4 regions of the Peribacillus sp. N1 genome follow, and region 1 is predicted to be linked to each of the others. Evidence: riboswitches for the same ligand, from Rfam matches in the RefSeq annotation. Region 1 holds a riboswitch; each other region holds the start of a gene.
The links. A riboswitch is a leader RNA that binds a small molecule or an ion and turns the genes downstream of it on or off. The one in region 1 is predicted to bind thiamine pyrophosphate.
Positions count from the first base shown of each region.

Region 1 (3,129 bases):
AAGTATTTTAAGTAATATGAAAGCTAAAATCGCACCTGCGAATGAACTGAGCATAAAAGCCGGTAAAAAACCAAAAAGAGCAGCTTTTTCTCCTAATAGGAGGATGGCAAGTGGATAACAGGCCATGGAACCGAGAATGCCGGTCCCGATCACTTCACCTAAACAAGCGAATTTTAAGCTTTGTGTTTTTCGATAAAGGATGGCAGCCAAAAGTGCACCGAACATGCTCCCGGGAAAGGCGAATATTGAACCGGTACCAGACATGTTTCTAATGATGGAAACTAGGAAAGCTTGTGTCACAGCATAAGCAGGCCCCAATAGAACGGCCGTGAGGACATTTGACAGATGCTGAATAGGAAAGACCTTTGCAAATCCTGCAGGGATGAAAATAAATGAACTGGTCAGTGTCGTTATAGCCGTTATCATGGCAGTCAACGTCAGTTTCTTGATAGGATTCATCATCATGTCTGCGACCTACAGCGGCCAATCCTGCTCATTTTGAACCATATCCCAGAATAAGTATTCATATCGGGAAGTAACCAAAAAGTGCTTTTCTAATCGAAGAAGTTCCTTTTCTGGCATGCCTTCCGTCAATTCTTCCAACAATGCGATCAGCCACTTGTATGCTTCCCCGAATTCAGGTGATGAATAGGACCTTATCCAATCTGCGTAGCGATTGTTTTCCAATGCTGCTCCATTTTGTTCTTTTAATAGCAAACCGATTTCATAGTAATCCCAAGCGCATGGCAGGAGACAGGCGATCAAGTCTGCCAATGTCCCATGCTGAGCTGCATTTAGCATGTAACCTGTATAGGCTAGAGTGGTGGGAGTAGGTTCTGTTTCTTCCAATTCCTTGGAACTGATCCCGAATTCGGAAGCATACTGCCGATGGATATCCATTTCCACTTGAAGGGTTTCATTTAAAATACTCGCAAACTTTGCCATGGTTTCGATGTTATGGGCTTTGATGACACCTAAAGCAAAGAGCTTGGAATAATCCATGAGATAGATATAGTCCTGCTTCATGTAATAGGCAAATTTCTTTTCAGGAAGCGTACCATTTCCAATTGCCTGGACAAAGGGATGTGAATGATTCCTTTTCCAAATCTCTTTTGCCCGTGCATGAAGTCTATCACTGAATGTTTCTGTTTTAATATTCTCCATTGTTCATCCTCCTTTAGAATGTTTCCCCTAGATAATGAAAAACCCCGTTCCTGAATACGGAACGGGGTAGATGGATATAGTCTGTAAATGGACGATATCATCCACTTCCCTCCGCCGGTATGAGCCGGTTCAGGTTCAAAGGGTCCGGAAACTATTTCCATCTCAGTCTTAAAAAAGACTCCCCTAGTGGTGTGAATTGTATGTAATTACTGACATCATATCAGAAAGACAAGAAAATGCAACCTGTATTTGAAGAGGGAGCATGTAATGTCCAGGAAAAAAGGGAGAACCAGGTAATTGACTTTTGATAATTATTAGGGTAGAATCATTTCTACATCATTTATATATCGAATTCTTATCCAGAGAGGTGGAGGGACTTGGCCCAAAGAAACCTCGGCAGCGGACCCATTTTGGGAACTGTGCTAAATCCAACAAGCATATGCTTGGAAGATAAGAAGAGCCGTACGGACACAGTCAGCCTCTTCTTGAATTAGAAGGGGCTTTTATTTTTGGGAAATAACGTTTAGTGACATAATAGAAAAGGTATATATAATTTGGTGAAAATCAAACAAGTTGATAAAGTTAGCTAACTAGAAGCAGGCTCTAGGATGACTAGGAAAGGAGCCATTTACATGGCAGAATTATTTAAGAGGATTGAACAGAGGAAGGCAAAACTCATTGAAGAGCTATTGGCCAATGGAGTATACAAAACCTCTGATGAAAGGCACCTTTATGATGCCCCATTAAAAGTGCTTGAAGATGAATATAAGATTGTTATAAATAGACCTAATAACGAGTCACCTTCTGAATGGATGACATAGTAAGCGAAGGACTATATTTTGGGCTCTTGGATAAGGGATATGATGTAAGCATTCACAGTATACACTAGTGGATGCTTTTTTGCGTTTAATAGAAAATGACATAAAATATACATAATTAAAGAATAAAGTAGGTGTTTTGTCACATTTGTCCTATAAAATAACACATTTTATTTCTGAAAAATAGTTGATTTTAACTAGTAGTTTAATTATGATGAAAGTGTAAAAAAATTGAATAAATGGGAGGTGGCATATAATGCCTTGCCGTAAAGTAACTATAGAAAGGGTAGAAGAAAAGAGACAGGAAATGATCAAATTGGCAGCAAGTTACGGCTTAACAAGTCTGCTTACTGTTCAGGCCAGTCAAGAATTGGATACGCTATTAAATGCGTTAGCAAGTAAAAGAGAGTCAGAATATTTTTCCCTCCAAAACGCATATCGGTATTTTTAAATTAGCATATTCGACCTGTATTAATTTGAAAAAGCTACTGCTCAAGGCAATAGCTCTAAAAAATTATATTAAATATCGACATGTTTACCAAGAATGATCAAATCCCGCTCAATGCCATCCAGCTCGGCAACTTGAGGTAAATGTGCCCATTCTTCAAACCCGAATTTGGAAAAAAGCTTAAGGCTAGGTATATTGTGGGCGAAAATGAAACCCAATATAGTCTTAATACCTAATTTTGGACTCAATTCAATTGCCTTTTGAATCGAAATTTGTCCGATTCCTTTTCCCCGGAAATAATCATCAATATAAATGCTGATTTCGGCAGTGGAATTATATGCCGGTCGGCCATAGAAGGATTGAAAGCTCATCCATCCAGCAGTTTTCCCTTCTATAGTAATGATATATAGCGGTCTACTTTCTGAATGATGTTCCTCAAACCATTTAACCCTCGATTGGACGGATACAGGCTCCGTATCTGCCGTGACCATTCTTGAAGCAATTGTCGAATTATATATTTCAACAATTCTAGGTAAATCAGATAGTTCTGCCTCTCTAAACTCTATGTGCTCTTCCATGATGTAATCTCCTAACTATCATTTATTCAATCTCCAGAATGAAGGGTAATCCCGTTTTTTTGTTTAAGGGACGGTGAATTGACATCCAATCCATTGAAAGTTTTTTATTATCATACACTTT
Region 1 is NZ_BAAHZO010000011.1:20,212-23,340, reverse strand. Features, by position in the region: gene thiW (energy coupling factor transporter S component ThiW) at 1-459, opposite strand, end outside; gene tenA (thiaminase II) at 475-1,164, opposite strand; TPP riboswitch at 1,254-1,359, opposite strand; SAM riboswitch class I at 1,517-1,621, shown strand; gene ACYP5M_RS25080 (Fur-regulated basic protein FbpA) at 1,797-1,985, shown strand; gene ACYP5M_RS25075 (aspartyl-phosphate phosphatase Spo0E family protein) at 2,239-2,433, shown strand; gene ACYP5M_RS25070 (N-acetyltransferase family protein) at 2,502-3,008, opposite strand.

Region 2 (3,129 bases), on a different contig from region 1:
CACTAGAAAAGGTAAGTCATTTTCCGAATAGTTATTCTTTTTTTATTGGTTGTGGTTTATTATTGTAATAGTGTAATTTTTACGAATTCAATAATAGGGAAAGAGGGGTGGACATTTTGCTGAAGGCAGTTTTTTTTGATTTAGATGATACATTACTATGGGATCAGAAAAGTGTAAAAGAGGCTTTTGTGGCCACATGTGAAGTGGCCAAGGAGAAATATGATCTGAATGTCGACGATTTTGAAGAAGCTGTGCGAAAGGAAGCGCGTGAGCTTTATTCTTCTTACGATACATATGCATTCACCCAAATGATCGGAATCAACCCATTTGAGGGGCTATGGGGAAATTTTCAGGATGATCATGATGAATTCAGGAAGATGGCCGGGATTGCACCGGCTTATCGGAAAGAAGCGTGGACGAGAGGGTTATTGGCATTAGGGATCGATGACCCGGAATTTGGACTTGAACTGGCAGAACGTTTCCCTGCGGAGAGACGCAAAAAGCCATTTATCTATGAAGAAACATTCCGTGTTCTGGATGAATTAAAAGGGAAGTATAAGTTGCTATTGCTTACGAACGGATCTCCTGAGCTGCAAAATACCAAACTTGAAATTACGCCTGAACTGGTTCCTTATTTCGACCAAATCGTGATTTCAGGCGCATTTGGAAGAGGTAAACCGGATGCCTCCATTTTTGAGCATGCTTTGGGGATCATGGAGCTTGATAAGGATGAAGTATTGATGGTCGGCGATAATTTAATGACGGATATCCTTGGAGCATCACGGGTAGGCATAAAGTCGGTTTGGATAAATCGCCATGATAAGGAACGGAATGCAGTGATTCCAACCTATGAAATCAAGCATTTAGAGGAGCTTTACCCTATCCTTGAGAGCCTGGGAAATTAATTAACGGCTCTTCTTCAAATAATAAATTTTTGATAGTTGTAATGAAAATATTAGGTCTTTCAAATTATTTACAGAATGAAATGGGTGAGATATAGTTACCCTGTAATCAATTAAATTATTCAGACTAGGGGTGTCCAATAAAAGTTGGGCTGAGAGAGAAGCGCTTAAGCTTCTTAACCCTCAGGACCTGATCTGGTTCATACCAGCGTGGGGAAGTTAGAATCTACTAAACAATGACATTTCAATTGGTCATTTCTGTAGCCATACTAACGTTAGCCAGGTCTTAAATATGAGATCTGGCTTTTTCGTGCGAAATGGATTGGATTTTGTCCTTTTTAAATGAACTTAAAAAGGAGAAATGAAATCATGATGAGTAATTCAGTAAATGACATGAACGTTTCAATTATGTCCAGTTTTGCCGGGAGTAAAAAAGTGTATGTTGAGGGATCTAGACCCGATATTAGGGTGCCCATGCGTGAAATTAAGCTAAGTCCGACTACAGGTTCATTCGGCGAAGAGGAGAATCCGCCTTTACGAGTATATGACACAAGCGGCTTTTATACGGATTCAGAATATCCCATTGATATTCATAAAGGTCTTGCCCCGATTAGACGCAGCTGGGTTCTGGAAAGGGAAGATGTTGAAGAGTATGAAGGGCGTGAAATAAAGCCCGAAGATAACGGGTATAAAAAAGAGTCACAAACGAAAGCAGAAATTTTTCCGGGATTGAAAAGAAAACCATTGCGTGCAGCAAAAGGGCAAAACGTAACCCAGCTCCATTATGCCCGAAAAGGTATCATAACTCCTGAGATGGAATTCATCTCGATCAGGGAAAATGTAGCCCCTGATTTTGTAAGAGATGAGGTAGCTAGCGGGAGGGCGATCATTCCGGCAAATATTAACCATCCTGAAAGTGAGCCCATGATCATTGGACGTAATTTTCATGTGAAAATAAATGCGAATATTGGAAATTCCGCTGTTAGTTCATCGATTGAAGCAGAAGTGGAGAAAATGACTTGGGCTACACGTTGGGGTGCAGACAACATAATGGATCTTTCCACCGGTAAGAATATTCACACGACCCGGGAATGGATTATCAGGAATTCTCCTGTGCCAGTTGGGACGGTTCCGATATATCAAGCATTGGAAAAAGTGAATGGAGTCGCGGAAGATTTAAATTGGGAAGTTTTCCGGGATACATTAATCGAGCAGGCTGAGCAAGGTGTGGATTACTTCACGATACACGCCGGAGTGCTTTTGCGATACATTCCCATGACAGCAAAGCGAGTTACGGGAATCGTTTCCCGGGGGGGCTCCATCATGGCACAATGGTGCTTGGCCCACCACCAAGAAAGTTTTCTCTATACTCACTTTGAAGAGATTTGTGAAATCATGAAGGCGTATGATGTCTCTTTCTCATTAGGTGACGGCCTCCGTCCTGGCTCCATTGCAGATGCAAACGATGAGGCTCAATTCGCTGAATTGGAAACACTTGGGGAACTGACGAAGATTGCTTGGAAGCACGATGTTCAAGTCATGGTGGAGGGACCCGGTCACGTACCGATGCATTTGATTAAAGAAAATATGGATAAGCAGCTGGAAGTCTGTCAAGAAGCACCATTCTATACCCTGGGACCATTGACAACGGATATAGCTCCTGGATACGATCATATCACTTCTGCGATTGGTGCTGCCATGATTGGATGGTTTGGAACGGCCATGCTTTGTTATGTGACACCGAAAGAGCATTTGGGGCTTCCGAATAAAGAGGATGTTCGTGTAGGGGTCATTACTTATAAAATTGCAGCCCACGCAGCTGATCTTGCTAAAGGCCATCCCCAGGCACGAAAACGGGATGATGCCCTTTCGAAGGCTAGATTCGAATTTCGTTGGAGAGATCAATTCAATCTTTCCCTCGATCCTGAAAGGGCAGTTGAATATCACGATGAAACACTACCGGCTGAAGGTGCCAAGACAGCCCATTTCTGTTCAATGTGCGGACCCAAATTCTGCAGTATGAGGATTTCTCAAGACATCCGTGATTTGGCGAAGGAAAAGGGTCTGGGCTTTGAGTCGGTAATCGATGAAGGTCTTAAAGAAAAAGCGAATGAATTTAGGAAAACGGACGGGGAAATCTATTTATGATTCCGATGAGAGGGAGAATTCGATGAATCGGGTAATCCAAATAAAAGTTGAAATGAAACAGTTGGAAACTCAATTGGAA
Region 2 is NZ_BAAHZO010000008.1:97,879-101,007, reverse strand. Features, by position in the region: gene ACYP5M_RS23905 (HAD family hydrolase) at 117-905, shown strand; TPP riboswitch at 1,022-1,136, shown strand; gene thiC (phosphomethylpyrimidine synthase ThiC) at 1,272-3,050, shown strand.
Region 2: another riboswitch for thiamine pyrophosphate. It lies ahead of thiC (phosphomethylpyrimidine synthase ThiC); the one in region 1 lies ahead of tenA (thiaminase II).

Region 3 (3,129 bases), on a different contig from region 1:
AAGCACATCTTTTAGCCTTTTTGTTCATATGGTCAGCCTTGGCGGTTTATACACTATCCATAACGAAATGGGGTCAGGCGAATGCCCGCAGGCTTAAAGGCAAAGGAAATATTGGTGCATGAATATGAAAAAATGCTTGGGAGATCTCTCCCCAAGCATTTTTATATGCCGGTATATAAAACAGAAAGGTCATGAAAGGTAAATCTTCGAACCTATTTCAGAAACAATACAATTGGAAAGGCTGACAGGACTGTGATCGTGCTTTGCTCGGGGGATATTTAGTTGGAATTGTCTATAGAAGGAACTATCCAGGAAAATGATATGCGTTGTCAGGTATGCTGATATGGTTGCGTACGGCTTTCTATTGCTATTTAATTCATCGATGATTCCCTGTGACGTCGTTATCCCGATCCCGTGGCCATAAAAGAGGTTTCTCCCTAATAAAATGGCATTTTCACCTTGCCATTCAGGAGTTGTCTCGTCATGATCAGGGTTTATGAAGTAAACACAATCGCCTGGTAAATAATCCCTTCCTTGATGAATATTAAGAGCCATATTCTCCGGAGGGCGCCAGTCATATAAAAAAAGGTTTGAAAAAAGGTAATCGAAATTCCTAGGGCCGATTGAATCCAAAATGGCTTTTAAAAAAGTGACGACGATTGCTGTCCCGCATTCGAAGGCATAAAGCCTTCCATTCATGAAAATGTCAACGAGTGCAGCATGAGGGAGAATCCCTGGCTGAAGGGTAAAGGTGCCATCCTTTGAAAGGTGCCAATATTGTTGATTGGATTGAGATTCCTCAAGTGTGGAAAATTCTGGACCGCTTTTATCCAACGCAATAGCTGCTTCTATGACTCGGTTCCTCAGCTGTATATCGAAATTAAAATCTCCAAAGTTCCGGTATTCAAAAACGTTAGAATCTTCACCCAGCAATTGGAGAATTTCAAGCGACTCAGCAGATGCTATTCCTGGTTGGATGTGACTGACATCTAACCATCTGTGATTAATCTTTATCATGATCATATCCACCTTTTGCTTATTAAATTAACGGTTTATAAAACCAGTAAACATAAATGTCTACAGATAATGCTCATTATATGAATGCCTGCAAAGAAATGACTATTTAGAAATTGTCAGCCACCTCTGCAGTCAAGAATGATTGGAATGAAAAGAGGCAGAATTACATTGATTTCAATGATTTTCGTTCCAAAAGATGTTTTGCTAGATATCCTTAAGAGTAAGGAATACCTTTCCAATTAGTGATAAGAAGCAAATTAGTATTCCCTTTTCCATATGAATTGATATAATGAGAGAGAAAAGTTCATATGTGCGAGAAATGTAGGGGGGCCAGTACTGCTGGCTGAGATTGCATCCTTTAGATGCTGACTCTTTGAACCTGATCTGGGTGATGCCAGCGGAGGGAACATATTATTACTGACTTTCTGTTTTGTATGTTAACGTCCGAATTCATCTTCGGGCGTTTTTTGCTTTTTATCCAGTATTTGAATAGACCCTGGAGCCCCATTATGGTTCCGGCATATGGATCTTATATGATGTGTAGGAGGATAATAACTTGAATAAATTCTTACCACTGTTAACTTCGTTGTTCCTTTTGGCTGGATGTGGTGCAGGCGGAACTAATGAAAAAGAAGAAGCAACTAAAAATGAAGAATTAAAAAAGGTATCGGTCGTGCTCGATTGGACACCGAATACAAACCATACAGGATTGTATGTTGCAAAGGAAAAAGGTTACTTTAAAGAGCAAGGTCTTGATGTGGAAATTATCATGCCAGGTGAAGCTGGAGCGGATAAGCTTGTCGCTTCAGGAAAATCTGAATTTGGCGTGAGCTACCAGGAGGGCATAACACAGGCCCGCGTGCAAGGCGTGCCAATTGTTTCGATTGCTGCAGTCATCCAGCATAATACCTCTGGATTCGCTTCCCCTGAGGCAAAGGACATTAAAACTCCCAATGATTTTGAAGGGAAAACGTATGGTGGCTGGGGTTCTCCGGTTGAAAAGGCCATTATTGATTCACTCATGAAAAAAGAAAATGCGGATGTAAATAAAGTGGATATAGTCAATACAGGAGACATGGATTTTTTCACTTCGGTTAAAAGGGATATAGATTTTGCCTGGATTTATTATGGATGGACAGGCATTGAGGCTGAGTTGCGAAATGAAAAGCTTAATATGGTTTACTTAACCGAATACTCTGATAAGCTTGATTACTATACGCCTGTTTTGACTACAAATGAAAAGATGATAAAAGAAGATCCCGAAACTGTTAAAGCATTCGTTCATGCAGCATCAAAAGGGTACCAGTTTGCGATTAAGAATCCTGCTGATGCAGCAGACATGTTAATTAAGTCTGCGCCGGATCTTGATGCAAAACTAGTTAAGAAAAGCCAGGAGTGGCTTGCAGCCAAGTATCAGGATGATGCTCCGCGATGGGGTGAACAAAAGCTTGAAATTTGGAAGAATTACAGTGAGTGGATGACTGAAAATAAGCTTCTTGAAGGTGATTTCGATCCTGAAAAGGCATTTACAAATGAATTTTTACCAAAATAGGAGGAAATACAATGGCCAATTCATTAATTAGTATACAAATTATTCCTAAAGGGGAAAATGTCATCCCTATGGTCGATGAAGCAATCAAGATCATTGAAGAATCAGGTGTCAAGTATGAGGTTCACCCGCTTGAAACGACAATGGAGGGGGAGCTTTCCGAACTTTTTGCCGTGATAGAAAAAATGAATGTAAGAATGATTGAAATAGGATCGCCGAATGTCATTTCCCAAGTGAAAATATTATATCAGCCAAGCGGGATTACGATGGATACGTTAACGGAGAAATATCGGGCATGATCGGAAGGGGAATTTGGAAGAAGGGGGCTCCCTTCTTTCTTTTATTATTGTTGCTGATAGTTTGGGAGTCAGTGACAGTCTTATTGAAGGTTGAACAATGGCTGCTTCCCGCTCCATCGGCCATTTTCATTGAAGGAATTGAGTCGTCGCGCAATCTTTACGGACACCTTATATCGACAACCGAGCTTGCGTTGTCGGGTTTTTTTATTGGAAGCTGCATCGGCTTATTGGTTGCTGCAACCTTACACCTATTTCCAGGTGTGA
Region 3 is NZ_BAAHZO010000002.1:387,325-390,453, reverse strand. Features, by position in the region: gene rarD (EamA family transporter RarD) at 1-122, shown strand, start outside; gene ACYP5M_RS10335 (protein-glutamine gamma-glutamyltransferase) at 190-1,017, opposite strand; TPP riboswitch at 1,331-1,440, shown strand; gene ACYP5M_RS10330 (ABC transporter substrate-binding protein) at 1,574-2,569, shown strand; gene ACYP5M_RS10325 (thiamine-binding protein) at 2,581-2,865, shown strand; gene ACYP5M_RS10320 (ABC transporter permease) at 2,862-3,129, shown strand, end outside.
Region 3: another riboswitch for thiamine pyrophosphate. It lies ahead of ACYP5M_RS10330 (ABC transporter substrate-binding protein); the one in region 1 lies ahead of tenA (thiaminase II).

Region 4 (3,129 bases), on a different contig from region 1:
CGGAAATGATTTTGAATCTTCTCTTTCATTTCTTCTTTAGGGACGGAAAGATTCTCAAGGACGAAGGCAATTTCCTCATCGGCAAATGGCATGCAAAACTGACTATCAGGATCTTGAAAAACATACCCCCACGAAGAAGGGCATTTCAATTTTTCCGCTTTCATCGGTACTTCGATGGAATTCGGAATCAATCCGCTTAACACTTGTAAAAGGGTCGACTTACCACAACCTGATGGCCCCAACAATAGCACTTTTTCTCCTTGATCAAACGTTAATGATAGGTCCTTGAATATCAAAGATTCATCACCGGGATATTTCATTCTTAACTTTTCAACAGAAACGATTGGTTCCATGGCCCTCAACCTCTACTTTTGATCCAGTTCTGCATAATCTTTATTTGAAACCGGACGCACAAGATTTGTTACTCCTGTTGCTTCCAGGACTTTAACTAGATAATAAGCGGTCACACCTGCAAAGAATATGGAACCCACAAACCTCGCTATCATGAATAACGATAGATTCCAGGTTGAAAGCGCACCTATTTCCCCGTATGCAAAATCCATAATAACTGATGCCAGGCAGGAAGCTATCGCAGCTAAAACGGCCACCGGCATATTGAATTTTTTATATTTGAAAGCCATGAACACCAGTTCCGCGAACAAACCTTGTACCACCCCATATAACAGTACGGTCAGCCCCCATGGTGAACCAAGGAAGAACTCCCCGGAAGCTGCAGCTATCTCCGCCAAAAGTGCCACACCCGGTTTCCGTAAAATTAAGAAGGCGACGGGGCCAGCTATAAACCACATTCCATAAATAAGTTGATCCAGATGTAATCCTAACGGTTTAACGGAATAATAAATCGAACCCCAAAGGATATAAACGATTCCAAATGCTACCGCAATCACGATCGTGACCAATATGTCCGTTAATTTCAAACCTTTTTTCATTGTTTCATTCCCCTTTATACTTCTAGTGTTTCCTTATGCACAGGCCATGTCTCTAAACGATAAGCCATTTCCCAAAATGAGTATTCATATTGGCTGCTGAGGATAAAATGCTCTTTCATTCTTTCCTTATCTTCGTCTGTCACTTTTTCAGCAATCTCATCAAGCCTCGCAATTTGTTCTTCCACCAAAGTGCGGAACCACTCCCCTCCGTAAGCCGCTATCCATTCTTGATAAATCGGCTCCTCCGGCATGCACCCTTGCAGCTTTTCACCTATTTCATAATAAAGCCAGTAACACGGCAAGATAGCTGCAATAACATCTCCTAAATGTCCCGAATAAGCCGCACGATACATATGGGAAGTATAAGCATAAGCGGTCGGGGCTGGTTTGAAATTATCCCGTTCTTCTTTTGTGATCCCTAATCTCTCAGAAAAATTCTCATGAAGCTTCAACTCCGCTTCATATGTTCCTTGTGCATGGCCGGCAAGCCTGCTTGTTGTATGTAAATCAGTAGCTTTAACTGCTCCTAAAGCTTGAACCCTAGCAAAATGAGATAAATAATAGGAATCTTGCATAACATAGAAACGGAAACACTCCAATGGCAATGTGCCATCTCCTATTCCTGAAACAAACGGGTGATTAAAGCTAGCTTCCCAAATGTGATCCACTTCCTGACGAATTTCCTCTGAAAACTTCATGACCATTACCTCCAAATTATATTTTTTGAATGAATATTACGGAAAAAAACTTTTATCACCCCTTTTTTTGCAAACAAAAAACCACTTTCTTAAACGTAAAGAAAGTGGTTGTACTTGAAATAATACAGAAACGTATTGTTCCAGACCCCACTTCCCTACGCTGGTATAAACCAGATCAGGTTCTAAGGGTCTTAAAGTCATACTTTAATCTCAGCTTCTGCGGTAAAAATCAACTTTCACCTTTAAAGCACCCCTAGTGGTACAAATTGTATATTAAATTTCATTTGCCTTTATATTAACACGATAAATCCAATTGTCAAACGTATTAGAAAAAGTTTTCAACTTAATGATTTAGGGTTACTAACCTTTCAATCTTGCATATACACCATTTACCCGGCAGTTTAACGGCACTTTAATCAATGGGTTTCATTACGTAATTTCCTCGTGAATTCTACTCTTTTACTCGTGAATTTGGCCGGTTTACTCGTAAATTCAGCTGCTTTACTCGTGAAATTGATTTTTCTTGGGATTTCTGCTGCTTTACTCGTGAGTTTAGCTACTTTACTCGTGAATTCGTTTATTCTCTAAAAAACAATATTATACATTCGATGTTGCTTTTCGTTTTAATATTTTGCTCGATCTGTAGTTTATCATAGCTGCCATACTTCTCTTTCACATAACGCCCAGGCAGCCATTATGCTCGGAACAGTGAAGGCCATGAATGCATTTTGTGGTGAATAGTTTGCAGCCAGCAGTAATCCTATTAATGTCGGGGCAACAATCGCGCCAATTCTACCAAAAGCCAAGGCCCAACCTATCCCGGTGGACCTTATCTCCCGGGGATAATACTCGGATATATACGTATTAGCCAAATTCATCGTGCCGACTGTACAGGCACCTCCAAAAGCGATCAGAATATATAAGGCTGCTGCATTTGAGGTCAAACCTAATATGACAAAACAAACAGTACCCATTGCACAGAGGGATAAAAGTACTCTTCTATGGCCTATTTTCCCAACGAAGTACCCTCCAATTAACGATCCGCCAATTTGTCCTATTCCCGATATAAGATTGAAAGATAAACTGGATTAAAGGCCGTATCCGGACTGCCCATGACGGCCCCCCTCCCTATTCAACTATTAAAATTACTTGTTAACCGCATTGACGGCTACTTGCATCGGTTTGTTAAGCACTTCATCGACCATGCTAAAGTTCTTGTTTTTCTTATATTTATTATAAAATGACTTTCATTACCGCATTATCAAAAATCAGTGTTAAACTAACCATGTTCATTCATATTTCCAGCTTAATTAATAACGGACTTTTTTGTTCTTGACTTGAATAGATGAAAGTGGTGAGGAAAGTTTCAATTTTGCGTACATTTAGAAAGTTCTACCAATTTTTCGTGGATATACCTTTAAAAAAAGGAGTGGTTTTGAATTACCGTTACGAGGTAAAAGCTGTAATCGGAACAGGAAGCT
Region 4 is NZ_BAAHZO010000001.1:522,870-525,998, reverse strand. Features, by position in the region: gene ACYP5M_RS02450 (ABC transporter ATP-binding protein) at 1-353, opposite strand, end outside; gene ACYP5M_RS02445 (ECF transporter S component) at 366-950, opposite strand; gene tenA (thiaminase II) at 965-1,648, opposite strand; TPP riboswitch at 1,784-1,913, opposite strand; gene ACYP5M_RS02435 (MFS transporter) at 2,299-2,658, opposite strand; gene ACYP5M_RS02430 (protein kinase domain-containing protein) at 3,078-3,129, shown strand, end outside.
Region 4: another riboswitch for thiamine pyrophosphate. It lies ahead of tenA (thiaminase II); the one in region 1 lies ahead of tenA (thiaminase II).